DNA from 3 places in the Lysinibacillus sp. BNK-21 genome. Region 3 is predicted to be linked to each of the others. Evidence: a T-box and tRNA genes for the amino acid it is inferred to sense, from the RefSeq annotation. Region 3 holds a T-box; the other regions hold tRNA genes.
The links. The T-box of region 3 lies ahead of leuS (leucine--tRNA ligase). A T-box ahead of a tRNA ligase gene usually reads a tRNA of that ligase, here a tRNA-Leu.
Positions count from the first base shown of each region.

Region 1: it has a tRNA-Leu gene. The T-box ahead of leuS (leucine--tRNA ligase) is inferred to sense a tRNA for this amino acid. The anticodon was not compared.
Region 2: it has a tRNA-Leu gene. The T-box ahead of leuS (leucine--tRNA ligase) is inferred to sense a tRNA for this amino acid. The anticodon was not compared.

Region 1 covers NZ_JBLQTS010000001.1:4,422,601-4,432,096, forward strand. The annotation lists gene aceB (malate synthase A) at 1-127, opposite strand, end outside; gene aceA (isocitrate lyase) at 240-1,523, opposite strand; gene ACMGGO_RS22120 (LytTR family DNA-binding domain-containing protein) at 1,738-2,409, shown strand; rRNA gene rrf (5S ribosomal RNA) at 2,511-2,626, opposite strand; rRNA gene ACMGGO_RS22130 (23S ribosomal RNA) at 2,697-5,624, opposite strand; tRNA gene ACMGGO_RS22135 (tRNA-Ala) at 5,715-5,790, opposite strand; tRNA gene ACMGGO_RS22140 (tRNA-Ile) at 5,803-5,879, opposite strand; rRNA gene ACMGGO_RS22145 (16S ribosomal RNA) at 5,974-7,525, opposite strand; tRNA gene ACMGGO_RS22150 (tRNA-Ala) at 7,665-7,740, opposite strand; tRNA gene ACMGGO_RS22155 (tRNA-Pro) at 7,761-7,837, opposite strand; tRNA gene ACMGGO_RS22160 (tRNA-Arg) at 7,847-7,923, opposite strand; tRNA gene ACMGGO_RS22165 (tRNA-Leu) at 7,932-8,020, opposite strand; tRNA gene ACMGGO_RS22170 (tRNA-Gly) at 8,026-8,100, opposite strand; tRNA gene ACMGGO_RS22175 (tRNA-Leu) at 8,138-8,222, opposite strand; tRNA gene ACMGGO_RS22180 (tRNA-Lys) at 8,240-8,315, opposite strand; tRNA gene ACMGGO_RS22185 (tRNA-Thr) at 8,323-8,398, opposite strand; tRNA gene ACMGGO_RS22190 (tRNA-Val) at 8,402-8,477, opposite strand; rRNA gene rrf (5S ribosomal RNA) at 8,488-8,603, opposite strand; rRNA gene ACMGGO_RS22200 (23S ribosomal RNA) at 8,720-9,496, opposite strand, start outside.
Region 2 covers NZ_JBLQTS010000001.1:295,028-304,523, reverse strand. The annotation lists tRNA gene ACMGGO_RS01565 (tRNA-Asp) at 106-181, opposite strand; gene ACMGGO_RS01560 (M24 family metallopeptidase) at 391-1,455, shown strand; rRNA gene rrf (5S ribosomal RNA) at 1,615-1,730, opposite strand; rRNA gene ACMGGO_RS01550 (23S ribosomal RNA) at 1,922-4,849, opposite strand; rRNA gene ACMGGO_RS01545 (16S ribosomal RNA) at 5,031-6,582, opposite strand; tRNA gene ACMGGO_RS01540 (tRNA-Gly) at 6,778-6,851, opposite strand; tRNA gene ACMGGO_RS01535 (tRNA-Arg) at 6,869-6,945, opposite strand; tRNA gene ACMGGO_RS01530 (tRNA-Leu) at 6,968-7,053, opposite strand; tRNA gene ACMGGO_RS01525 (tRNA-Lys) at 7,120-7,192, opposite strand; tRNA gene ACMGGO_RS01520 (tRNA-Gln) at 7,208-7,282, opposite strand; tRNA gene ACMGGO_RS01515 (tRNA-Asp) at 7,288-7,363, opposite strand; tRNA gene ACMGGO_RS01510 (tRNA-Glu) at 7,394-7,465, opposite strand; tRNA gene ACMGGO_RS01505 (tRNA-Asn) at 7,467-7,543, opposite strand; gene ACMGGO_RS01500 (SprT family protein) at 7,635-8,096, opposite strand; gene ACMGGO_RS01495 (Tex family protein) at 8,164-9,496, opposite strand, start outside.
Region 3 covers NZ_JBLQTS010000001.1:945,367-954,862, forward strand. The annotation lists gene ACMGGO_RS04830 (ArsR/SmtB family transcription factor) at 1-126, shown strand, start outside; gene ACMGGO_RS04835 (SulP family inorganic anion transporter) at 183-1,925, shown strand; T-box leader at 1,991-2,201, shown strand; gene leuS (leucine--tRNA ligase) at 2,288-4,705, shown strand; gene ACMGGO_RS04845 (NupC/NupG family nucleoside CNT transporter) at 4,841-6,022, opposite strand; gene ACMGGO_RS04850 (sigma-70 family RNA polymerase sigma factor) at 6,373-6,894, shown strand; gene ACMGGO_RS04855 (hypothetical protein) at 6,881-7,816, shown strand; gene ACMGGO_RS04860 (permease) at 7,852-9,090, opposite strand; gene ACMGGO_RS04865 (response regulator transcription factor) at 9,113-9,496, opposite strand, start outside.

The DNA.
Region 1 (9,496 bases), 3.5 Mb from region 3:
TGCGACGAGCATCAAATTTTTCGTGCAGAGCAAGAACTAATTCAAGAGCTTCAGGTGTCAAAATTTCATTAGTTTGCTCATTTTGTTCTCCAACAATTTTAAGCTTACCTGTCGTTGCTTGTTCCATTAGCTGTTTACCCACCTTTGCCATTTTAGTTTCGTCATCCTCCGCTTTAGGAGGAGCGGAGGAGACTATTCTATGATTATGAATTTAGGAAAACACGTATTTAAACTACGACTTATACAAACTGTTCTGTTTCAGTAGAACCTGCCATTGCTGTTGTAGAAGAAGTACCACCAGAGATAACTTGAGAGATTTCATCAAAGTATCCAGTACCTACTTCGCGTTGGTGACGTGTAGCTGTATAGCCTTTAGACTCAGAAGCAAATTCTGCCTGCTGTAGCTTAGAATATGCAGACATACCATTATCTTTATAGTCATGAGCAAGCTCAAACATAGAGTGGTTAAGTGCATGGAAACCTGCTAAAGTAACGAATTGGAATTTGTAACCCAACTTACCAAGTTCACGTTGATACTCTGCGATTTCTTCTTCTGAAAGATTTGCCTTCCAGTTGAATGAAGGTGAGCAGTTGTATGCAAGCATTTTACCTGGGAACTCAGCATGAATAGCTTCAGCAAATTCTCTAGCTTCTTCAAGTGATGGTTTAGAAGTTTCACACCAAATTAAATCTGCATATGGAGCGTAAGCTAAACCACGAGCAATTGCTTGTTTGATTCCAGCTTTTGTACGGAAGAAGCCTTCAGGTGTGCGTTCACCAGTGATGAACTCTGCATCACGTGGATCAATATCTGATGTAACCATATCAGCAGCATCAGCATCTGTACGTGCAATTAAAATTGTATCTACACCCATTACATCTGTTGCTAAACGTGCAGCTACTAAGTTACGAACAGCATTTTGTGTTGGAAGTAATACTTTACCTCCAAGGTGTCCACATTTCTTTTCAGATGCTAATTGATCTTCTAAGTGAACACCCGCTGCTCCTGCTTCAATCATACCTTTTACAAGCTCGAATACGTTTAGAGGCCCACCAAAACCTGCTTCTGCGTCTGCTACAATTGGCGCGAACCAATCAAATTGATCAACACGTCCTTCAGCATGATCAATTTGATCTGCACGTTGAAGCGCTTGATTAATTCGTTTTACTACTGCTGGTACAGAGTTAGCTGGATATAATGATTGGTCAGGATACATTTGACCAGACAGGTTTGCATCAGCAGCTACTTGCCAGCCTGATAGATAGATAGCCTTTAATCCAGCTTTTACTTGTTGTACTGCCTGATTCCCCGTTAATGCCCCCAATGCATTGATAAACGGTTCCTCATGTAATGAATTCCAAAGTCGAGTAGCACCTTTTTGTGCTAGTGTTTGTTCAATTACTACTGTCCCCTGTAATTTAACAACTTCTTCTGCTGAATATGTGCGTTCAATACCAGCCCAACGTGGGTTTTCAGCCCATTGTTTTTCTAAAGCTTCGATTCTTTCTTGACGAGTTGACATATTGAAATTCCACCTTCCCCTTTGTGTACAATATACTCTGTTAAAAAACTTTTAATTATCTGTTCCATAACAGGTTTATTTGTTGTAAATTAATATATAACAGACTATTTGAATTTTCATTATTTTTCGATAAAAGATCCAATTTTAAGGATAAAACTACCTTTTTTGACGATGAAATTTGGAAGACTGTTTACAAACAAGGGGGATATTCACAATGAACAATGAGTTAAATTCTTTCGTAAAAGATATTTCACAACAATATATTTTTCTGTTGAAAGACTGGATACCTGCTGATTCATCCATTGCTATTGCTGTTGAAAATGCTTATGTTTATTTTCACTCTGGTCACCAAAGTATTCATTTAGAGATAGGTCAACAAGTATTACCTGGGAGTATTGCCGACCAAGTGTTACAGACTCAAAAAAAAACAGATGCTATTTTAGATAATTCCCTTTTCGATACGCCATATTATGGCATTGGTTATCCCATATACATTCAAAATAAGCATGCTGCTCTCGTCATTGTCCTACCGTCATCATTTACAGCAAAAAGAGCAGAACCATTTCAATTTTTAACTGGAAAGCAAGAGGAGGAATGGAATCCTGTAGCAATTAATAAAATATCTCATATTGAAAGCCTACAGAAAAAAACATGGTTTTATGTAGAGGGTGATCAGTATAAAACAAGTATTACACTTAAAGAACTTCAATTACGATTACCATCATATTTTATTCGTATCCATAGATCTTACATTGTAAATATACATTTCATAAAAAAAATGGCACGTGATTTAACGTCAAATTTTATTGTCACTTTAACTGATGGAAGTGAGTTACCAGTAAGTCAATCTTATCTAAATGATCTTCGGAGTGCTCTTGAGTTTTAGTATATACGGCTGTCCTTTTCCGGGGACAGCCTACTTTAAACTATCTTCTTAATTTGATACAACAAAAAAGACCAGAGAATTTATTCTCTGATCTTTCTTTTGCCTAGCGACGTCCTACTCTCACAGGGGGAAGCCCCCAACTACCATCGGCGCTAAAGAGCTTAACTTCCGTGTTCGGTATGGGAACGGGTGTGACCTCTTTGCCATCATCACTAGACTTTTTATTTAATTGAAAGATTTATTCTTTCAAAACTGGATAAACGGCTCATTGAATGTTTCAAACTTTTTTGGTTAAGTCCTCGATCGATTAGTATTCGTCAGCTCCATGTGTCACCACACTTCCACCTCGAACCTATCTACCTCATCGTCTTTGAGGGATCTTACTTACTTGCGTAATGGGAAATCTCATCTTGAGGGGGGCTTCATGCTTAGATGCTTTCAGCACTTATCCCGTCCACACATAGCTACCCAGCGATGCCTTTGGCAAGACAACTGGTACACCAGCGGTGTGTCCATCCCGGTCCTCTCGTACTAAGGACAGCTCCTCTCAAATTTCCTACGCCCACGACGGATAGGGACCGAACTGTCTCACGACGTTCTGAACCCAGCTCGCGTACCGCTTTAATGGGCGAACAGCCCAACCCTTGGGACCGACTACAGCCCCAGGATGCGATGAGCCGACATCGAGGTGCCAAACCTCCCCGTCGATGTGGACTCTTGGGGGAGATAAGCCTGTTATCCCCGGGGTAGCTTTTATCCGTTGAGCGATGGCCCTTCCATGCGGAACCACCGGATCACTAAGCCCGTCTTTCGACCCTGCTCGACTTGTAGGTCTCGCAGTCAAGCTCCCTTGTGCCTTTACACTCTACGAATGATTTCCAACCATTCTGAGGGAACCTTTGGGCGCCTCCGTTACCTTTTAGGAGGCGACCGCCCCAGTCAAACTGTCCGCCTGACACTGTCTCCTGCCCCGCTAAGGGGCATGGGTTAGAATTTCAATACAACCAGGGTAGTATCCCACCGACGCCTCCTTCGAAGCTGGCGCTCCGAGATCTCTGGCTCCTACCTATCCTGTACAAGTTGTACCAAAATTCAATATCAGGCTACAGTAAAGCTCCACGGGGTCTTTCCGTCCTGTCGCGGGTAACCTGCATCTTCACAGGTACTATAATTTCACCGAGTCTCTCGTTGAGACAGTGCCCAGATCGTTACGCCTTTCGTGCGGGTCGGAACTTACCCGACAAGGAATTTCGCTACCTTAGGACCGTTATAGTTACGGCCGCCGTTTACTGGGGCTTCAATTCGCAGCTTCGCTTGCGCTAACCACTCCTCTTAACCTTCCAGCACCGGGCAGGCGTCAGCCCCTATACGTCACCTTACGGTTTTGCAGAGACCTGTGTTTTTGCTAAACAGTCGCCTGGGCCTATTCACTGCGGCTCTCATGCGCTTGCACGCTCAAGAGCACCCCTTCTCCCGAAGTTACGGGGTCATTTTGCCGAGTTCCTTAACGAGAGTTCTCTCGCACACCTTAGGATTCTCTCCTCGACTACCTGTGTCGGTTTGCGGTACGGGCACCTCTCACCTCGATAGAGGCTTTTCTTGGCAGTGTGAAATCAGGAACTTCGTCCATACGGACTCGCCATCACAGCTCAACGTTACAGTGTGCGGATTTGCCTACACACACGCCTTACTGCTTGGACGCGCACAACCAACGGCGCGCTTACCCTATCCTACTGCGTCCCCCCATTTCTCAAACGGTGAGGAGGTGGTACAGGAATATCAACCTGTTGTCCATCGCCTACGCCTATCGGCCTCGGCTTAGGTCCCGACTAACCCTGAGCGGACGAGCCTTCCTCAGGAAACCTTAGTCATACGGTGGACGGGATTCTCACCCGTCTTTCGCTACTCATACCGGCATTCTCACTTCTAAGCGCTCCACCAGTCCTTCCGATCTGACTTCAACGCACTTAGAACGCTCTCCTACCACTGACATCGTAGATGTCAATCCACAGCTTCGGTGAATCGTTTAGCCCCGATACATTTTCGGCGCAGCGTCACTCGACCAGTGAGCTATTACGCACTCTTTAAATGATGGCTGCTTCTAAGCCAACATCCTGGTTGTCTGTGCAACGCCACATCCTTTTCCACTTAACGATTACTTTGGGACCTTAGCTGGTGGTCTGGGCTGTTTCCCTTTTGACTACGGATCTTATCACTCGCAGTCTGACTCCCGTGTATAAATATCTGGCATTCGGAGTTTGTCTGAATTCGGTAAACCGGGATGGCCCCCTAGTCCAAACAGTGCTCTACCTCCAGTATTCTCATCACGAGGCTAGCCCTAAAGCTATTTCGGAGAGAACCAGCTATCTCCAAGTTCGATTGGAATTTCTCCGCTACCCACACCTCATCCCCGCACTTTTCAACGTGCGTGGGTTCGGGCCTCCAGTAAGTGTTACCTCACCTTCACCCTGGACATGGGTAGATCACCTGGTTTCGGGTCTACGACCACGTACTATTTCGCCCTATTCAGACTCGCTTTCGCTGCGGCTCCGCCTTCTAAAGCTTAACCTTGCACGTAATCGTAACTCGCCGGTTCATTCTACAAAAGGCACGCTATCACCCATTAACGGGCTCTAACTACTTGTAGGCACACGGTTTCAGGATCTCTTTCACTCCCCTTCCGGGGTGCTTTTCACCTTTCCCTCACGGTACTGGTTCACTATCGGTCACTAGGTAGTATTTAGCCTTGGGAGATGGTCCTCCCGGATTCCGACGGAATTTCACGTGTTCCGCCGTACTCAGGATCCACTCAGGAGAGAACGAACTTTCGACTACAGGGCTTTTACCTGCTCTGGCGGACCTTTCCAAGTCGCTTCATCTAACTCGCTCTTTTGTAACTCCGTATAGAGTGTCCTACAACCCCAAGAGGCAAGCCTCTTGGTTTGGGCTCTTCCCGTTTCGCTCGCCGCTACTCAGGGAATCGATTTTTCTTTCTCTTCCTCCAGGTACTTAGATGTTTCAGTTCCCTGGGTCTGCCTTCAAGACGCTATGTATTCACGTCAAGATACTACGCGATTAAACGTAGTGGGTTCCCCCATTCGGAAATCTCCGGATCAAAGCTCACTTACAGCTCCCCGAAGCATATCGGTGTTAGTGCCGTCCTTCTTCGGCTCCTAGTGCCAAGGCATTCGCCGTGCGCCCTTAATAACTTAACCAAGTTATTAAGCCTATAAAAAAACTTAAAAAATAAATGTGTTTGTTACAATTTCAATGTCGTTTTATCCAGTTTTCAAAGAACAAAAAAATGGTGGAGCCTAGCGGGATCGAACCGCTGACCTCCTGCGTGCAAGGCAGGCGCTCTCCCAGCTGAGCTAAGGCCCCAAGAGGTATATATGGTGGGCCTAAATGGACTCGAACCATCGACCTCACGCTTATCAGGCGTGCGCTCTAACCAGCTGAGCTATAGGCCCTCTTGGAAGTTTTATTAAATTTCATAAACCTTCAAAACTGAACGCAAAACGTAATCTTACAAACCCAAGGTTTGTATTCCGAAATAATCCTTAGAAAGGAGGTGATCCAGCCGCACCTTCCGATACGGCTACCTTGTTACGACTTCACCCCAATCATCTATCCCACCTTCGGCGGCTGGCTCCAAAAGGTTACCTCACCGACTTCGGGTGTTACAAACTCTCGTGGTGTGACGGGCGGTGTGTACAAGGCCCGGGAACGTATTCACCGCGGCATGCTGATCCGCGATTACTAGCGATTCCGGCTTCATGTAGGCGAGTTGCAGCCTACAATCCGAACTGAGAACGACTTTATCGGATTAGCTCCCTCTCGCGAGTTGGCAACCGTTTGTATCGTCCATTGTAGCACGTGTGTAGCCCAGGTCATAAGGGGCATGATGATTTGACGTCATCCCCACCTTCCTCCGGTTTGTCACCGGCAGTCACCTTAGAGTGCCCAACTAAATGATGGCAACTAAGATCAAGGGTTGCGCTCGTTGCGGGACTTAACCCAACATCTCACGACACGAGCTGACGACAACCATGCACCACCTGTCACCGTTGCCCCCGAAGGGGAAACTATATCTCTACAGTGGTCAACGGGATGTCAAGACCTGGTAAGGTTCTTCGCGTTGCTTCGAATTAAACCACATGCTCCACCGCTTGTGCGGGCCCCCGTCAATTCCTTTGAGTTTCAGTCTTGCGACCGTACTCCCCAGGCGGAGTGCTTAATGCGTTAGCTGCAGCACTAAGGGGCGGAAACCCCCTAACACTTAGCACTCATCGTTTACGGCGTGGACTACCAGGGTATCTAATCCTGTTTGCTCCCCACGCTTTCGCGCCTCAGCGTCAGTTACAGACCAGAAAGTCGCCTTCGCCACTGGTGTTCCTCCAAATCTCTACGCATTTCACCGCTACACTTGGAATTCCACTTTCCTCTTCTGCACTCAAGTCCCCCAGTTTCCAATGACCCTCCACGGTTGAGCCGTGGGCTTTCACATCAGACTTAAAGGACCGCCTGCGCGCGCTTTACGCCCAATAATTCCGGACAACGCTTGCCACCTACGTATTACCGCGGCTGCTGGCACGTAGTTAGCCGTGGCTTTCTAATAAGGTACCGTCAAGGTACAGCCAGTTACTACTGTACTTGTTCTTCCCTTACAACAGAGTTTTACGATCCGAAAACCTTCTTCACTCACGCGGCGTTGCTCCATCAGGCTTTCGCCCATTGTGGAAGATTCCCTACTGCTGCCTCCCGTAGGAGTCTGGGCCGTGTCTCAGTCCCAGTGTGGCCGATCACCCTCTCAGGTCGGCTACGCATCGTCGCCTTGGTGAGCCGTTACCTCACCAACTAGCTAATGCGCCGCGGGCCCATCCTATAGCGACAGCCGAAACCGTCTTTCAGTCTTTCACCATGAAGCAAAAGAGATTATTCGGTATTAGCCCCGGTTTCCCGGAGTTATCCCAAACTATAGGGTAGGTTGCCCACGTGTTACTCACCCGTCCGCCGCTAACGTCAAAGGAGCAAGCTCCTTTTCTGTTCGCTCGACTTGCATGTATTAGGCACGCCGCCAGCGTTCGTCCTGAGCCAGGATCAAACTCTCCATAAAAGAAATTTGATTAGCTCAAATTTTGCTGGCATCATGTTTGATGTCCAAAATTATGTTTCGTTCACTAGCAAAACTAGCTACTTAAAACTTTATTGATTACGTTTTGCTTGTTCAGTTTTCAAGGTTCATGTGATTGAATTGGTGGAGCCTAGCGGGATCGAACCGCTGACCTCCTGCGTGCAAGGCAGGCGCTCTCCCAGCTGAGCTAAGGCCCCATATTTTTATTTTTAGGAAATGGTCGGGAAGACAGGATTCGAACCTGCGACCCCTTGGTCCCAAACCAAGTGCTCTACCAAGCTGAGCTACTTCCCGTTGTTCTTATGGCGCGCCCGACAGGAGTCGAACCCATAACCTTCTGATCCGTAGTCAGACGCTCTATCCAATTGAGCTACGGGCGCATTTAAAATGGTGCCGAGGACCGGAATCGAACCGGTACGGTAGTCACCTACCGCAGGATTTTAAGTCCTGTGCGTCTGCCAGTTCCGCCACCCCGGCACATTTGGAGCGGAAGACGAGGTTCGAACTCGCGACCCCCACCTTGGCAAGGTGGTGTTCTACCACTGAACTACTTCCGCATGTGCATAAGCTTTTTTTATCTGGCAATTAAAATAATGGTGCGGGTGAAGGGAGTCGAACCCCCACGCCTTGCGGCGCTAGATCCTAAGTCTAGTGCGTCTGCCAATTCCGCCACACCCGCTTATTATTATTTATAAATGGTGAGCCATGAAGGACTCGAACCTTCGACCCTCTGATTAAAAGTCAGATGCTCTACCAACTGAGCTAATGGCTCGAAAAAATGGTGCCGGCTATAGGAATCGAACCCACGACCTACTGATTACAAGTCAGTTGCTCTACCTGCTGAGCTAAACCGGCATATGGTGGAGGATGACGGGCTCGAACCGCCGACCCTCTGCTTGTAAGGCAGATGCTCTCCCAGCTGAGCTAATCCTCCTGGGTATTATGCCTAGCGACGTCCTACTCTCACAGGGGGAAGCCCCCAACTACCATCGGCGCTAAAGAGCTTAACTTCCGTGTTCGGTATGGGAACGGGTGTGACCTCTTTGCCATCATCACTAGACTTATTAAAAGACAAGATTTATTATACCATATTTCAGTATAAATGCAAGCTTTTTTTAAAAGCTTACTTGTTCTTTCAAAACTGGATAAACGGCACATTGAATGTTTCAAACTTTTTTGGTTAAGTCCTCGATCGATTAGTATTCGTCAGCTCCATGTGTCACCACACTTCCACCTCGAACCTATCTACCTCATCGTCTTTGAGGGATCTTACTTACTTGCGTAATGGGAAATCTCATCTTGAGGGGGGCTTCATGCTTAGATGCTTTCAGCACTTATCCCGTCCACACATAGCTACCCAGCGATGCCTTTGGCAAGACAACTGGTACACCAGCGGTGTGTCCATCCCGGTCCTCTCGTACTAAGGACAGCTCCTCTCAAATTTCCTACGCCCACGACGGATAGGGACCGAACTGTCTCACGACGTTCTGAACCCAGCTCGCGTACCGCTTTAATGGGCGAACAGCCCAACCCTTGGGACCGACTACAGCCCCAGGATGCGATGAGCCGACATCGAGGTGCCAAACCTCCCCGTCGATGTGGACTCTTGGGGGAGATAAGCCTGTTATCCCCGGGGTAGCTTTTATCCGTTGAGCGATGGCCCTTCCATGCGGAACCACCGGATCACTAAGCCCGTCTTTCGACCCTGCTCGACTTGTAGGTCTCGCAGTCAAGCTCCCTTGTGCCTTTACACTCTACGAATGATTTCCAACCATTCTGAGGGAACCTTTGGGCGCCTCCGTTACCTTTTAGGAGGCGACCGCCCCAGTCAAACTGTCCGCCTGACACTGTCTCCTGCCCCGCTAAGGGGCATGGGTTAGAATTTCAATACAACCAGGGTAGTATCCCACCGACGCCTCCTTCGAAGCTGGCGCTCCGAGATCTCTGGCTCCT
Region 2 (9,496 bases), 650 kb from region 3:
TAATTTACTGATAAATTCCTGAAAGATGAATTGGATCCATACTCCAATCACATACAAAAAAGTCCCTATGATGTAAAATCATAAGGACTGTAATATCAATTTAAATGGCGGTCCCGACCGGGATCGAACCGGCGATCTCCTGCGTGACAGGCAGGCATGTTAACCGCTACACCACGGGACCTCTTTAAGACATTTATAAATATATCATAGAAAATATAGATATACAATATCTTTTTTCACATTTTTTTAATATATTTTCCAACACTCTTTAATCTAGGGTAGAGGTTATCCTGCAATGCATTTTCCACATAATCAACATCTAATTTCATATAAGCTCTAAACATGATACAAATTTTGCAGTATATTTAACTTTGAAGGGGGAAACATAACATGTCAAAATTAGAACAATTACAAGCAGCCTTACAGCTCCACAATACCGATGCAATTATTATCACAAATGCTCAAAATCGTCTCTATCTAACAGGTTTTACAGGTAGTGCAGGTACAGTTATTGTAACAAAGACACGCGCACTTTTATTAGTAGACTTCCGCTACACACAGCAAGCAACAAATCAGTGTGACACCTTTGAAGTACTAGAGATTGATCGCAACCATTTATATGAAAACATTCAGGAAATTCTTGAACAGGAATTAATTCAAACTGTTGGTTTTGAGCAACATCATGTAACTTATTTTAGCTATCAATTAATGAAGAGCAAATTGACAGCTATATTAAAACCAATGCCTACTATTGTAGAAGATTTACGGATGATTAAAACACCAGAAGAAATTGAAATAATTAAGAAAGCAGCATGGATTTCCGATGAGGCGTTTAATCATATTCTGACATTCATCAAACCAGGTATTTCAGAACTTGAGATTGCCTATGAATTAGAGTCTCATATGCGAAAAAATGGTGCAACAGGTGCAGCCTTCGATATGATTATTGCTTCTGGCCATCGTTCAGCACTCCCACATGGCATAGCATCCTCTAAAATAGTGGAGCAAGGTGACATGTTGACAATGGATTTTGGTGCTTACTACCGAGGTTATCGTTCTGATATGACAAGAACGATTGCTGTTGGAGAACCATTAGAGCAATTAAAAGAAGTATATCAAATAGTTTATGGTGCCTTACAGCATGCCCTTTCCAATATGAAGGCTGGTATAACTGGACAAGAGGCCGATAGTTATTCACGAGACTACATTACTAAAAAGGGATATGGACAAAATTACGGACACGGTGCAGGACATGGTATAGGCTTAGATATCCATGAAAACATATTTATGTCTACCATATGTAAAGACATGTTAGAAGAAAATATGGTACTAACTGTCGAACCGGGTATTTATATACCTAATGTAGGTGGTGTTCGAATCGAGGATGATGTTATCGTTACAAAAGAAGGTGTGGAAGTCATCACTCACTCTCCTAAGGAACTCATTATTTTATAGCCCATTAAAGTGATGTTTTATATGGAGATATCATTAAAGAAGTTTAGCTGCTTACTTTGATATATAACAAATGTTTTAAAGAGTAAGTACAATAAATTCTTTGTACTTACTCTTTTTATAAAAGAAAAAACAGCCAACACACAGCTGACTGTTTTGTTTGCCTAGCGACGTCCTACTCTCACAGGGGGAAGCCCCCAACTACCATCGGCGCTAAAGAGCTTAACTTCCGTGTTCGGTATGGGAACGGGTGTGACCTCTTTGCCATCATCACTAGACTTATGCGACCTCCAATACACGGCGTATTACTGCGTCAGCTGCTCTCGTTCAATCAGTCACGTACAGAAGTACGCTCCTTCAATCACTCGTTTGCTTCCTTGTACTACTTGTGTCTTGAAGCTCTCTTTTTTTGTTGAAAGATTTATTCTTTCAAAACTGGATAAACGGTGCATTGAATGTTTCAAACGTTTTGGTTAAGTCCTCGATCGATTAGTATTCGTCAGCTCCATGTGTCACCACACTTCCACCTCGAACCTATCTACCTCATCGTCTTTGAGGGATCTTACTTACTTGCGTAATGGGAAATCTCATCTTGAGGGGGGCTTCATGCTTAGATGCTTTCAGCACTTATCCCGTCCACACATAGCTACCCAGCGATGCCTTTGGCAAGACAACTGGTACACCAGCGGTGTGTCCATCCCGGTCCTCTCGTACTAAGGACAGCTCCTCTCAAATTTCCTACGCCCACGACGGATAGGGACCGAACTGTCTCACGACGTTCTGAACCCAGCTCGCGTACCGCTTTAATGGGCGAACAGCCCAACCCTTGGGACCGACTACAGCCCCAGGATGCGATGAGCCGACATCGAGGTGCCAAACCTCCCCGTCGATGTGGACTCTTGGGGGAGATAAGCCTGTTATCCCCGGGGTAGCTTTTATCCGTTGAGCGATGGCCCTTCCATGCGGAACCACCGGATCACTAAGCCCGTCTTTCGACCCTGCTCGACTTGTAGGTCTCGCAGTCAAGCTCCCTTGTGCCTTTACACTCTACGAATGATTTCCAACCATTCTGAGGGAACCTTTGGGCGCCTCCGTTACCTTTTAGGAGGCGACCGCCCCAGTCAAACTGTCCGCCTGACACTGTCTCCTGCCCCGCTAAGGGGCATGGGTTAGAATTTCAATACAACCAGGGTAGTATCCCACCGACGCCTCCTTCGAAGCTGGCGCTCCGAGATCTCTGGCTCCTACCTATCCTGTACAAGTTGTACCAAAATTCAATATCAGGCTACAGTAAAGCTCCACGGGGTCTTTCCGTCCTGTCGCGGGTAACCTGCATCTTCACAGGTACTATAATTTCACCGAGTCTCTCGTTGAGACAGTGCCCAGATCGTTACGCCTTTCGTGCGGGTCGGAACTTACCCGACAAGGAATTTCGCTACCTTAGGACCGTTATAGTTACGGCCGCCGTTTACTGGGGCTTCAATTCGCAGCTTCGCTTGCGCTAACCACTCCTCTTAACCTTCCAGCACCGGGCAGGCGTCAGCCCCTATACGTCACCTTACGGTTTTGCAGAGACCTGTGTTTTTGCTAAACAGTCGCCTGGGCCTATTCACTGCGGCTCTCATGCGCTTGCACGCTCAAGAGCACCCCTTCTCCCGAAGTTACGGGGTCATTTTGCCGAGTTCCTTAACGAGAGTTCTCTCGCACACCTTAGGATTCTCTCCTCGACTACCTGTGTCGGTTTGCGGTACGGGCACCTCTCACCTCGATAGAGGCTTTTCTTGGCAGTGTGAAATCAGGAACTTCGTCCATACGGACTCGCCATCACAGCTCAACGTTACAGTGTGCGGATTTGCCTACACACACGCCTTACTGCTTGGACGCGCACAACCAACGGCGCGCTTACCCTATCCTACTGCGTCCCCCCATTTCTCAAACGGTGAGGAGGTGGTACAGGAATATCAACCTGTTGTCCATCGCCTACGCCTATCGGCCTCGGCTTAGGTCCCGACTAACCCTGAGCGGACGAGCCTTCCTCAGGAAACCTTAGTCATACGGTGGACGGGATTCTCACCCGTCTTTCGCTACTCATACCGGCATTCTCACTTCTAAGCGCTCCACCAGTCCTTCCGATCTGACTTCAACGCACTTAGAACGCTCTCCTACCACTGACATCGTAGATGTCAATCCACAGCTTCGGTGAATCGTTTAGCCCCGATACATTTTCGGCGCAGCGTCACTCGACCAGTGAGCTATTACGCACTCTTTAAATGATGGCTGCTTCTAAGCCAACATCCTGGTTGTCTGTGCAACGCCACATCCTTTTCCACTTAACGATTACTTTGGGACCTTAGCTGGTGGTCTGGGCTGTTTCCCTTTTGACTACGGATCTTATCACTCGCAGTCTGACTCCCGTGTATAAATATCTGGCATTCGGAGTTTGTCTGAATTCGGTAAACCGGGATGGCCCCCTAGTCCAAACAGTGCTCTACCTCCAGTATTCTCATCACGAGGCTAGCCCTAAAGCTATTTCGGAGAGAACCAGCTATCTCCAAGTTCGATTGGAATTTCTCCGCTACCCACACCTCATCCCCGCACTTTTCAACGTGCGTGGGTTCGGGCCTCCAGTAAGTGTTACCTCACCTTCACCCTGGACATGGGTAGATCACCTGGTTTCGGGTCTACGACCACGTACTATTTCGCCCTATTCAGACTCGCTTTCGCTGCGGCTCCGCCTTCTAAAGCTTAACCTCGCACGTAATCGTAACTCGCCGGTTCATTCTACAAAAGGCACGCTATCACCCATTAACGGGCTCTAACTACTTGTAGGCACACGGTTTCAGGATCTCTTTCACTCCCCTTCCGGGGTGCTTTTCACCTTTCCCTCACGGTACTGGTTCACTATCGGTCACTAGGTAGTATTTAGCCTTGGGAGATGGTCCTCCCGGATTCCGACGGAATTTCACGTGTTCCGCCGTACTCAGGATCCACTCAGGAGAGAACGAACTTTCGACTACAGGGCTTTTACCTGCTCTGGCGGACCTTTCCAAGTCGCTTCATCTAACTCGCTCTTTTGTAACTCCGTATAGAGTGTCCTACAACCCCAAGAGGCAAGCCTCTTGGTTTGGGCTCTTCCCGTTTCGCTCGCCGCTACTCAGGGAATCGATTTTTCTTTCTCTTCCTCCAGGTACTTAGATGTTTCAGTTCCCTGGGTCTGCCTTCAAGACGCTATGTATTCACGTCAAGATACTACGCGATTAAACGTAGTGGGTTCCCCCATTCGGAAATCTCCGGATCAAAGCTCACTTACAGCTCCCCGAAGCATATCGGTGTTAGTGCCGTCCTTCTTCGGCTCCTAGTGCCAAGGCATTCGCCGTGCGCCCTTAATAACTTAACCAAGTTATTAAGCCTATAAAAAACTTAAAAAATAAATGTGTTTGTTACAATTTCAATGTCGTTTTATCCAGTTTTCAAAGAACAAGTTTTGAAGTGTTTCATTCAGATAGAATGAACCTTCAAAACTGAACGCAAAACGTAATCTTACAAACCCAAGGTTTGTATTCCGAAATAATCCTTAGAAAGGAGGTGATCCAGCCGCACCTTCCGATACGGCTACCTTGTTACGACTTCACCCCAATCATCTATCCCACCTTCGGCGGCTGGCTCCAAAAGGTTACCTCACCGACTTCGGGTGTTACAAACTCTCGTGGTGTGACGGGCGGTGTGTACAAGGCCCGGGAACGTATTCACCGCGGCATGCTGATCCGCGATTACTAGCGATTCCGGCTTCATGTAGGCGAGTTGCAGCCTACAATCCGAACTGAGAACGACTTTATCGGATTAGCTCCCTCTCGCGAGTTGGCAACCGTTTGTATCGTCCATTGTAGCACGTGTGTAGCCCAGGTCATAAGGGGCATGATGATTTGACGTCATCCCCACCTTCCTCCGGTTTGTCACCGGCAGTCACCTTAGAGTGCCCAACTAAATGATGGCAACTAAGATCAAGGGTTGCGCTCGTTGCGGGACTTAACCCAACATCTCACGACACGAGCTGACGACAACCATGCACCACCTGTCACCGTTGCCCCCGAAGGGGAAACTATATCTCTACAGTGGTCAACGGGATGTCAAGACCTGGTAAGGTTCTTCGCGTTGCTTCGAATTAAACCACATGCTCCACCGCTTGTGCGGGCCCCCGTCAATTCCTTTGAGTTTCAGTCTTGCGACCGTACTCCCCAGGCGGAGTGCTTAATGCGTTAGCTGCAGCACTAAGGGGCGGAAACCCCCTAACACTTAGCACTCATTGTTTACGGCGTGGACTACCAGGGTATCTAATCCTGTTTGCTCCCCACGCTTTCGCGCCTCAGCGTCAGTTACAGACCAGAAAGTCGCCTTCGCCACTGGTGTTCCTCCAAATCTCTACGCATTTCACCGCTACACTTGGAATTCCACTTTCCTCTTCTGCACTCAAGTCCCCCAGTTTCCAATGACCCTCCACGGTTGAGCCGTGGGCTTTCACATCAGACTTAAAGGACCGCCTGCGCGCGCTTTACGCCCAATAATTCCGGACAACGCTTGCCACCTACGTATTACCGCGGCTGCTGGCACGTAGTTAGCCGTGGCTTTCTAATAAGGTACCGTCAAGGTACAGCCAGTTACTACTGTACTTGTTCTTCCCTTACAACAGAGTTTTACGATCCGAAAACCTTCTTCACTCACGCGGCGTTGCTCCATCAGGCTTTCGCCCATTGTGGAAGATTCCCTACTGCTGCCTCCCGTAGGAGTCTGGGCCGTGTCTCAGTCCCAGTGTGGCCGATCACCCTCTCAGGTCGGCTACGCATCGTCGCCTTGGTGAGCCGTTACCTCACCAACTAGCTAATGCGCCGCGGGCCCATCCTATAGCGACAGCCGAAACCGTCTTTCAGTCTTTCACCATGAAGCAAAAGAGATTATTCGGTATTAGCCCCGGTTTCCCGGAGTTATCCCAAACTATAGGGTAGGTTGCCCACGTGTTACTCACCCGTCCGCCGCTAACGTCAAAGGAGCAAGCTCCTTTTCTGTTCGCTCGACTTGCATGTATTAGGCACGCCGCCAGCGTTCGTCCTGAGCCAGGATCAAACTCTCCATAAAAGAAATTTGATTAGCTCAAATTGTTTTGCTGGCATCATGTTTGATGTCCAAAATTGTGTTTTGTTCACTAGCAAAACTAGCTACTTAAAACTTTATTGATTACGTTTTGCTTGTTCAGTTTTCAAGGTTCATGTCATCGCCCTTTTGGACAACTATTTAAATTTACCATACAACCAAGAGGTTGTCAACACTTTTTGGAGCGGGTGATGAGAATCGAACTCACGACATCAGCTTGGAAGGCTGAGGTTTTACCATTAAACTACACCCGCATATATTTTCTTGAAAATGGCGCGCCCGGCAGGAGTCGAACCCACAACCTTCTGATCCGTAGTCAGACGCTCTATCCAATTGAGCTACGGGCGCATATGAAATTAATTAATTGACTTGGTGCGGCCGAGAGGACTTGAACCTCCACGGGGTTGCCCCCACTAGGCCCTCAACCTAGCGCGTCTGCCGTTCCGCCACGACCGCATTCAATTAGTAACTTTTTTATTATACTATGATAATTCAAAAAGTCAACTCTTTTTCTTAAAGAGATGAGCCATGAAGGACTCGAACCTTCGACCCTCTGATTAAAAGTCAGATGCTCTACCAACTGAGCTAATGGCTCGAATTAAGAAATGAATGGCTGGGGTACTAGGATTCGAACCTAGGCATGACGGAATCAAAATCCGTTGCCTTACCGCTTGGCTATACCCCAATAAGTGGCGGTCCCGACCGGGATCGAACCGGCGATCTCCTGCGTGACAGGCAGGCATGTTAACCGCTACACCACGGGACCAAAATATTATTTACATTAAATTATGAAAAATGACCCCTACGGGATTCGAACCCGTGTTACCGCCGTGAAAGGGCGGTGTCTTAACCACTTGACCAAGGGGCCATGGCTCCGAAGGCAGGACTCGAACCTGCGACAACCTGATTAACAGTCAGGTGCTACTACCAACTGAGCTACTTCGGAATAATTCATGTTATGTTGTCGTCGTTATCTTGTCGACTTTTACTATTATAGGGACAACTCAACAAAACGTCAACTATTTTTTAAACTTTTTTTACTCTACTAATTTTAATTTCCCCAAACACTTACTGCAACAATACCTTTCAACATTCATTTTTATTTTCCGTATATATAATTGGTGGCAATTGACACAAGTATATGTATAGCGTCGTCGTTGTTTTTTAACTGTAGCTTTCGGGACATGTAAAACTGCGCAAAATCGAGGGGCATCTACTTTCCTTAATAATTCTCTAAAATCTTTATCTCGATGCTGATACCCTTTACCTTCAATATGTAGGTGATAATGGCATAATTCGTGTAAAACAATACCTTGAATCTCTTTCAAACCGTATAACTCATAGGCTTTAGGATTAATCTCAATATTATGGGATTGTAAAAGATATCGTCCTCCCGTTGACCGTAATCTCGGATTAAAGTAGGCTTGATGCAGAAAAGGCCTCTGAAAGTTTTCTAAAGATAAGCGACGAACAAGCTCTTGTAATTCTTGATTGTCCACAGTAATCACCTCTAACAACAAGAATACCACACTGCGTAGTATAGACAGTGTGGCAAAAATTTAGTACTCAAACTAATGCTTGATTTTTAGGAGGAAGCATCGTTAAAGAGATACGTCCTTTCGTTACATCTATTTGTTCAACCCAGACAGTTACAATATCCCCAAGTGCCACAACTTCTAATGGATGCTTAATACGTTTATTTTGGAGTTTAGAAATATGCACAAGTCCATCTTGCTTCACGCCAATGTCAACAAATGCGCCGAAATCTACTACATTTCTTACCGTCCCCTGCAATTCCATACCTACTTTTAAATCTTCCATTTTTAATACATCAGTCTTAAGCAATGGTTGTGGGAATGCATCACGTGGGTCACGACTAGGTTTCATTAAGGTATCCACGATATCTTGAATTGTCACAACTCCTACTCCAAGCACATCACTTAATTTTTGGATATTTAGTGCTGCAATAGCATCCTCTGCCTTCTGTGTCCCTAACTCTTTTTTATCTATTTGAGCCTCTGCTAATATTTGCTCAGCAAGGGCATAGCTCTCAGGATGAATACCTGTAGCATCAAACGGATTTTTTGCTTCTGGGACACGTAGGAAACCAATAGCTTGTTCATACGTTTTGGCGCCTAACCTTGGAATCTTCTTTAATTGCGCACGTGTAGTAAATTGACCATTTTCCTCTCGCGTCTTTACGATATTCTCTGCAACAGTTTTTGATAGACCAGAAACATATTGTAAGAGTGATGATGAAGCCGTATTTACATCTACACCAACTTGGTTAACAGCTGTTTCTACTATAAAAGATAGCGATTCATTTAATTTTTTTTGAGAAACATCATGCTGATACTGACCTACACCCACAGCTTTTGGTTCAATTTTCACTAACTCTGATAAAGGATCCTGTAAGCGACGTGCAATGGAGACAGCACTACGTTGTTCAACCTGTAAATCAGGAAATTCTGTACGTGCAATTTCAGACGCTGAATAAACAGATGCCCCCGCTTCATTGACAATCACATAGGCTATGTCAGTAGTAAGTTCATTTAATACATCCGCGATAAATTGTTCTGTCTCCCGAGATGCTGTACCATTACCAATGGCAATTATACTTATTGGATACTTTGCCAAAATTCCTTTTACAATAGCTTTGGATTTTGCCACATCTGGTTTCGGTGGATGTGGGTAAATAGCTGTAACCTCAAGCATTTTCCCAGTTTCATCTACAACCGCCAGCTTGCAACCTGTACGGTAAGCTGGATCAACCCCTAAAACATATTTACCTTTCATAGGTGGTTGTAGCAATAGGTTACGTAAATTTTCAGAAAAAATATGAATAGCCTGTGCCTCAGCTTTTTCTGTAAGCTCGTTTCGTAATTCCCTTTCAATTGAA
Region 3 (9,496 bases):
TTAAGTGACCCAATGATTGGTGCATTACTTGGGGTGGCAAAGGATATTTTTAATAACCATTTGGTTAATACCATTTCGAGATTAGAGGAAATGACAAGTAATGAAGGTGACGAAGAGAATAAGTAAATCAATGATGATGAAAAATTGGGCTTTGCTTATTATTTCGAAGGGAAGATTTATCTATGAAGTCACTGTTTACAGGACGCTTTGAAGGATATTCAGTTCAACATGTAAAGAAGGATTTATTGTCAGGGGTTATTGTGGGAATCGTTGCTATTCCACTTGCCATGTCCTTTGCCATAGCATCGGGTGTGAAACCTGAATATGGGATTTATACGGCTTGCATTGCAGGTATTCTTATTTCTCTCTTTGGAGGTTCTAAATATCAAATAGGTGGGCCTACGGGGGCGTTTGTGCCAATTCTATTGGGGATTGTTCTTACCTATGGCTATGAAGATTTATTACTTGCGGGTTTAATGGCAGGGGTATTGCTTTGTGTCATGGGCTTTTTTAAGTTAGGGACTTTAATTAAGTTTATTCCACGTCCTGTAACAGTTGGTTTTACAGCAGGGATAGCAGTGATTATTTTTACAGGTCAAATCGCTAACTTTCTAGGGCTCACAAATGTTAAAAGGCATGAATATTTTATCGCCAACATACAGGAAATCATTAAGCAGCTTGGTACGACAAATACGTATAGTATTCTTACTGCTGTCGTATGCTTGGCGACAATAATGATAACTCCAAAGTTTTTTCCAAAGGTTCCAGGAGCATTAGCGGGTATCGTTGTCTCTACACTTTTGGCAACTTTCTTCTTTTCAGGACAAGTTGCTACCATTGCAACGGCTTATGGGCAAATTCCTAATACATTACCTCATTTCGCCTTACCGAACATCACGCTCGAACGATTACAACAACTTATTGGCCCAGCGTTTGTCATTGCAATGCTAGGTGGTATTGAGTCTCTATTATCGGCAGTTGTGGCGGATGGGATGACAAATAGTAAGCATAACAGTAATCGTGAGTTAATTGGTCAGGGGATTGCTAATATTGTGACGCCTTTATTCGGTGGTATTCCAGCAACAGGCGCCATTGCACGCACAGCGACCAATATCAAAACAGGCGCAGTATCTCCTATGTCTGGTATCATTCATGGTGTGTTTGTTTTAATCACATTATTGTTATTAGCTCCATATGCATCTCATATTCCGTTAGCAAGCATGGCTCCGGTATTGATGGTCGTAGCTTGGAATATGAGTGAGCGACATCATTTTTCACATATCGCAAAATTAAAATCAGGCGACTCACTGGTATTATTGATTACCTTTTTATTAACGGTATTCACTAGTCTTACATTAGCAGTTGAGGTAGGGCTTGTGCTGGCTGTGCTATTATTTGCGAAACGCATGAGTGAAAAGCTTGTTGTTACAAAAGTACTTCCAGATCATTCAAATAAAAGTGAAAAGGTACAGCCACATGTAGTCCATCAGCAGCATGATTGCCCGCAAATTAGTATGTACACAATTGAAGGGCCGTTGTTTTTTGGTGCTGCACAAATGTTTGAACAAACGATTGAAAGTACTTTGCATCAGCAACCAAGAGTTTTGATATTACGGATGGGGAAAGTGCCCTTTATGGATTCTACTGGAGAAGCATATTTTAGTAATATCATTGAAAATTATACAGCACAGGGCGGTACTATTTTGGTAACGGGTGTGCAAGGAGATTTAAAGGATGCTCTTCAGCACAATGGACTTTACGATAAAATAGGCGCGCAGCATTTTTTTCAGCATACTGGAGAAGCGATTACAAAAGCTTTCCATTATTTAAACGTCAATCAATGTATTGGTTGTCAGCACTTTGCTTTTCATGAATGTCAGGATTTATCAAAGTCTAAGGAAGAAAAGGATTTAATTGTTCAGTAATGGGTAAGCTGTAAACAAAGGCTTGTGCTTTTCAATACTTTCCATTAGAATAAATGCAATATCATGTAAAGACTGTGATGAGGAATAGTAGATTTGTGGTTCTTTTTAGAGAGCTAGCGGTTGGTGGGAGCTAGTAAGAATGCAAGTTGAACTCGCCTTCTGAGTCTGCCCGCGTGAAACAGCGTGTGTCGTTTCTTCCGCGTTAAGGAAGCTTGAGCCGAGTGTAATCACTAATTTGGGTGGTACCGCGGGAGTACAAATTCTCTCGTCCCTTCTATAAGAAAGGGGCGAGTTTTTTTATTTTTTAAATATTTTGTCAATTATGATGGAGAGCAGCACGATCAATCGAAGGAGGAAAAAAAATGAGTTTTAATCATGAACAAATTGAAAAAAAGTGGCAGCAATATTGGGCTGATAACAAAACATTTAAAACTGAAAATGAAACAGCGAAGCCTAAATTCTTTGCTTTAGATATGTTCCCTTATCCATCTGGCGCAGGACTACATGTAGGCCATCCAGAGGGATATACGGCAACTGATATTCTATCACGCTTTAAACGTATGCAAGGCTATAATGTACTTCATCCAATGGGCTGGGATGCTTTTGGTTTACCAGCTGAGCAATATGCACTTGATACAGGGAATGATCCAGCTGAATTTACAGCTAAAAATATTGCGACATTTAAACGTCAAATTCAAGAGCTAGGCTTCAGCTATGATTGGGATCGCGAAATTAACACAACTGATCCAGAGTATTATAAATGGACACAATGGATTTTTATCCAGCTTTATAAGAAAGGTTTAGCTTATGTAGATGAAGTAGCTGTTAACTGGTGTCCAGCACTTGGCACGGTATTAGCTAACGAAGAAGTAATTGATGGGAAATCAGAGCGTGGTGGTCATCCAGTAGAACGCAGACCAATGAAGCAGTGGATGCTTAAAATTACAGCCTATGCTGATCGTTTAATCGATGACTTAGAAGAAGTTGATTGGCCTGAATCTATTAAAGATATGCAACGCAATTGGATTGGCCGTTCAGAAGGGGCAGAAGTGACATTTGCCATTGACGGTTCAGATCAAAACTTCACAGTTTTCACAACACGTCCTGATACATTGTTTGGTGCTACATACTGTGTGCTTGCACCAGAGCATAAATTAGTGGAACAAATTACAACAGCTGACCAACGCCAAGCTGTTGAGGCTTATTTAGAGAAAGTTAAAATGAAATCTGACTTAGAGCGTACAGATTTAGCGAAAGAAAAAACAGGTGTATTTACAGGTGCTTATGCAGTGAATCCGATTAACGGTAAAAAAGTGCCGATTTGGATTGCTGACTATGTGTTAGTGTCTTATGGTACAGGTGCTATTATGGCGGTGCCAGCACATGATGAACGTGACTATGAATTCGCAACTGAATTTGGCTTAGACATCGTTCCTGTACTTGAAGGTGGAGACATTAGCAAAGAAGCATTTACAGGTGATGGTCAACATATTAACTCTGAATTCCTGAATGGCTTAAATAAAGCAGATGGCATTGCAAAAGCCATTGAATGGTTAGCGGAAAAAGGTGTAGGGGAGAAGAAAATTTCTTATCGTCTACGTGACTGGTTATTCTCCCGTCAGCGTTATTGGGGTGAACCAATTCCAATGATTCATTGGGAAGATGGCACGATTACGCCAGTTCCAGAATCAGAATTACCTTTAATGCTACCAAAAACAGATAATATCCGTCCATCAGGTACTGGTGAATCACCATTAGCAAATATTGAAGAATGGGTAAATGTTGTCGATCCAGAGACAGGTAAAAAAGGACGTCGTGAAACAAATACAATGCCGCAGTGGGCAGGTTCGAGCTGGTACTTCCTACGCTATATCGACCCTACAAATACAGAGGCGATTGCAGACCCAGAGTTACTAAAACGTTGGTTACCTGTTGATATTTATATTGGTGGTGCGGAGCATGCTGTATTACATTTACTATACGCTCGCTTCTGGCATAAAGTTCTCTATGATTTAGGCGTTGTCCATACAAAAGAGCCATTCCAAAAATTATTTAACCAGGGAATGATTCTAGGTGAAGGTAACGAGAAAATGTCTAAATCTAAGGGCAATGTTGTCAACCCAGATGAAATCATTACGTCACATGGTGCCGATACATTACGTTTATATGAAATGTTCATGGGCCCACTAGAGGCTTCTGTTGCATGGTCTACAAATGGTTTAGATGGAGCACGTCGCTTCTTAGACCGTATCTGGCGTCTATTTGTCAGTGAAGAAGATGGCGCAATTTCAGCAAAAATTCAAGTGTCTAACGATCAATCACTTGAAAAATCATACCACCAAACAGTGAAAAAAGTGACAGAGGATTATGAAGGCATCCGCTTTAACACAGCTATTTCACAAATGATGGTCTTTATTAATGATTGCTATAAAGCTGATGTGATTCCAACGACTTATGCTGAAGGCTTTGTGAAAATGCTAGCTCCAATCGCTCCACATATTGCAGAAGAACTATGGCAACTATTAGGACACGATTCAACTCTTTCATATGAGCAATGGCCAACATATGATGAAGCAAAGCTTGTGGATGATGAAGTAGAAATTGCTGTACAAGTTGCTGGTAAAGTTCGTGCTAAGATCGTCGTAGCAAAAGATGCTTCAAAAGAGGATATTGAAAAAGTAGCACTTGCTGATGAAAAGGTTCAAGAATACATGGCAGGAAAGAGCTTAGTGAAAATCATCGTTATTCCAGGCAAACTTGTCAATATTGTCGTAAAATAAAGAGATATAAAGTAAAAATGTACATTACTAAATTCAATTTTAGTAATGTACATTTTTTAATTTAGAGCTTAAGCAATAAAATAAGGACTGCACCCATCTAACTGAGTGCAGTTCAATAAATAGCTCCTGATACAATTAAATAATCAATCCCACAATAATAGCTGTTAGGATACTTACGAGTGTAGCACCGTACAACAACTTTAGTCCAAATCGAGCAACGACATTCCCTTGCCTTTCATTCAAACCTTTTACAGCTCCCGAAATGATCCCGATTGATGAAAAGTTGGCAAAAGATACGAGGAATACAGAAATAATACCTAATGTACGTTCACTCATGGACTCGGCAACATCGCCAAGGTTAATCATAGCAACAAATTCGTTTGTTACTAATTTGGTTGCCATAATACCGCCAGCAGCCACAGCATCTGCCCATGGGATACCCATTAGGAAAGCGATTGGCGCAAAGATATAGCCTAATATTTCTTGGAAAGATATACCGATAATCATATCGAATAATGAATTGATTAAATCCATTAATGCTACGAAACCAATAAGCATTGCCCCAACAATGATGGCTACTTTAAAGCCATCCATAATATATTCGCCAATCATTTGAAAGAACGCTTGCTTCTGTTCATCTTCAATTGTTAAGATATCTTCTTTTTCATCCACAGTATATGGATTAATGATGGAAACAATAATAAATCCACCAAACAGGTTTAATACAATGGCCGTAACAACATACTTTGGCTCAATCATCGTCATATAAGCTCCAACTACTGACATCGAAACAGTCGACATAGCAGAAGCGCATAATGTATACATACGTTGTGGTGCAATCTTATCTAATTGCTTTTTAACAGTTATGAACACTTCGGATTGACCTACCATAGCGGAAGCAACAGCATTATAGGATTCCAATTTCCCCATGCCACTTACTTTACTTAAAAATAAACCTACCCATTTCATCAGAAAAGGAAGAATTTTAAAATGCTGCAAGATCCCAATCAGAACAGATATAAAGACGATCGGTAATAAAACTGTTAAAAAGAAGGGTGATTCGCCTTCATTTGCTAAGCCACCAAAAACAAAGGATATACCTGCATTTGCATAGGACAATAAGTGATCAAACACTTTGGTGATTCCTTTGATTAGCACATAGCCGACCGTTGTATTAAGTAGTAAAGCTGCCAATAAAAATTGGATGATCAACATAATCACTATATATTTATATTTTATTTCTTTTTTGTTTTTACTCATTAATAAAGCTAAGGCAAAAACTAGTAACAATCCACAAAAGGATATTAAGTATCTCATAAGTTCCTCCATAAGTATCTGTGATATTTTGTCCTGATGTTCCAATTTCAGAAGAACAGCTAAAGATCTTAATTAGTCAGACGTCAGACAAACAATCTCACTATAACAGTTTTTTTGCTAGTTATTCAATAGATAAAAGAAAAAAAGTATGCAACATGGCATACAAATAAATTCACTCTTAAAAATGTAGGTTATTTCTTTAGGAGTTACTATTCATAAAAAATACCCTCTTATTGTGTGAGGATTTTTTCTTTTTATGACCTTCATGTTAACGAAACTTTTCGATTTTTTTTGAAACCAACCAAGTTCGGATTACGACTATAGGGTGAATGTTTGTAGGAGGTGTTTGGATGAGTGAGCATTTAGTGGCCATTATGGAAGAACACGGAGAATATTGCTTACGAGTGGCTTATCTTTATGTAAAGGATTGGGCGATGGCAGAAGAAATAGTCCAGGATGTCTTTTTTTCTTATTATCTGCAGCAGGATCGCTTTGAACAAAGAGCATCTCTAAAGACCTATTTAGTTAAAATAACTGTACATAAAAGTCATGATTATTTGCGAAGCTGGAAAAATAAACGCCATCAACTGTTGGAAAAATTGCATATTGGTGCAAGTAAACGAACACCAGAAACGATGCTATTAGCACAGGATGAACGGACAACATTAACAAATGCTTTATTTGAGTTACCTATTACTTATAGAGAAGTCGTCATCCTTTATTATTATCAGGAATTAAAGGTTAGAGAAATTGCAGATATTCTTACATGTGCAGAAAATACAGTTAAAACCAGATTGCATCGAGCAAGAAAAATGTTACAGGAAAAATTAGCGAATAATAAGTTGGAGGTGTTAATGAATGACAACTTTTAAAGAGAAATTGGATCAAGAACTTGGCGAAGCACCACGATTTACGAAATCCTTACAGGAGAATATTTTACGGCAAGTGCGGCAAACAAAAAAGACAAGACGCTGGTCATATCCTTTGATTATCATAGGCGCGATAGTTATGTTTCTATTGATAATAGAAATCGGTCCATTAGGGCAGATAGAGCAAACGCAACATGCTTCAATTGTTCAATTAGCACAGCAGCAATCAATAAAGAAATATACAATAATTTACAATTCGGATGAGGAGATCTTTAAGGCTGGAAGACCTGGGTGGGTCATTGGACAACGAGTAATGGAGCAAAGTTCAGAAAAAGTGTTATTACAACAACTATTACAGCAAGCTACAGTGACTCAAATGAATGAGCGTACTTTTTTTAGATTACAACGTGATGTCTGGGTAGAATTTGAAAAAGGTCAGGTTATGAAGCTGAAAATGTTCATAAACGACGAGGATATCGGAATTGTTGATTATGACAACAATTCATTTTATAAAGTAGAAAATAAAGATTTGGCCAAGGCTTATTTAGATCTTATTCTCAATGATGATGCTAAATTTGGAATGTCAGGTTTAATCGTTATGCTAGTTATTTTTCTAGCTATCCAAATGCTTGGCGATAAACTAATGAGGAAAATGTTTAATATACCAAAGGAGTATGTCAATAGTCATCATAGACGTGCTGTTTGGGCTATTAAAATTTTGAATACCATGATGCTCATGGTGATCATAATTAAAGGGTGGATTTTATTTACTGTTATCATTGGAGGATATTTAGTTGTCAGCCTTTTCAGCTCTATTTTTATTGACTATTACTATGGTCGAGAGGAAAAAAGACATTATCTTTCCATTAGTTCGGCCATTGTTGGCTTGCTATCACTAATCCTATTTTTATTTTATATCAGTTAAATAACTTATAAACCTGAACCCGAATAATCTCGAGTTCAGGTATTTTTTTCCATTGTTTCAGTCTGAAGCATTAATTGATAAATACTCGAGATCATAAAGCTGGTAGCTAATCCGTAAAGCGTATTAAAGCTTAAACCAACACCAATTCCAATGATGATGGATAGCAGGATGACAAGCCAGCTGTGCTTATGAATTTGGCGATTCGTAAATAAAAGGATTAACAAAAACGGTAGCATGGTAATGTGCAGAAAGGCAAAAGAATAAATAACACCTAAAATCGTTAAATCGATAGATAAGAAACAGGTGAATAAAATAATCATCAGGCCAATCAAATAGAAATAATAGGGTCTTTTCGTCACAAAAAAACGTTTCGTTGCCCGCATGTCTACAAGCAAGGTTGTGACAATGGCTAATAGGACAATGACGAGAAAAGCAAATGTCAGAAAGCCTGGTTGTACTTCATATAAAAATGTAAAAATCAGTACTTGGAATTGGCCAAATGATCCGCTGTATAGGGCAATCATTAAAATTGCCGTAAATGATAGCGTTAATAACGCTAAAATTACACCTGAGGAAAACAGACTGCTACGTACTTTTTTAGGTTTTATAAAGGCAATTAAATACCATGTTGATTTATCAAAAAATACTTGTCCTAAAACAGCAAGTTGAATAATGACATAGAACAGCAGAATTTCGCTATTTTTAAAATAAAATAAATAAGGGTGATATAAGCGAATACCCTCATATACGGTGCTTGCCCCATTTAGTACAAAGTAATAAATAGGGATAAAAATAAGTAATGAAAAAAGAGCAATAATAAATAAAATTTCCAACCATAGTATACTTTTCACTGACATGATGCGGTCAAGAAGTAAGATGCCGATTAAAAAGAAAAAAAGTGTAATAGGGACTGGAATATTTAACATAATTTCAGACAATACACTAATGCTTATTAATTGAATAAGCCAAAGTTCAATACCTGTTAACAAGTAAAATAGACGTATAACCTTTAAATTCATTCCAGACAATTTACGCTGTATGGTAAAGAGCAAAAAGCTTTGTGTATGCTGATTTTGTGTGTAATCGCTCTTATTCAGCAATGAACCAAGTATGATAAATGAAATAGCTGTTGCTAATGTATAACAAATGCCCGCCATAAAACCAAAAGAAATAAGGGCTGAAGGAGAGGACAATAATAAATTACCATTAATCCATCTCGCTAAAAGAATAATGACTCCTGCTGCTGTGCTTAAACTTGCAAATGGAACGAGCAATGAAAACTTCCTTAGCATACTATTAAAGACCTTTACTCATTTTAGAGGATTTATATTGACGTGGTGATTGATTATATTTTTTCTTAAACGCAACACTAAAATAGTGCTGACTATTAAAACCACAGCTCTCAGCAATTGCAGACATACTTGTGTCTAGATTTTCATTGATTTTTTTTACAGCCATTTCTAGGCGATAATTATTAATATATTCATTAATGCCAATAGACTGCTCCTCCAAAAATTTACGACTTAAATAGCTTGGATTCAAATGAATTTTTTCAGCAATAATATTGAGACTCAGTTTTTCATAATAGTTTTCATGAATATAGGAAAGTGCGCTTTGAATCGCATCATGGTTAGAACTCCACACCTTATATTTCTCCACAATAGCATCTAATTCACTTGC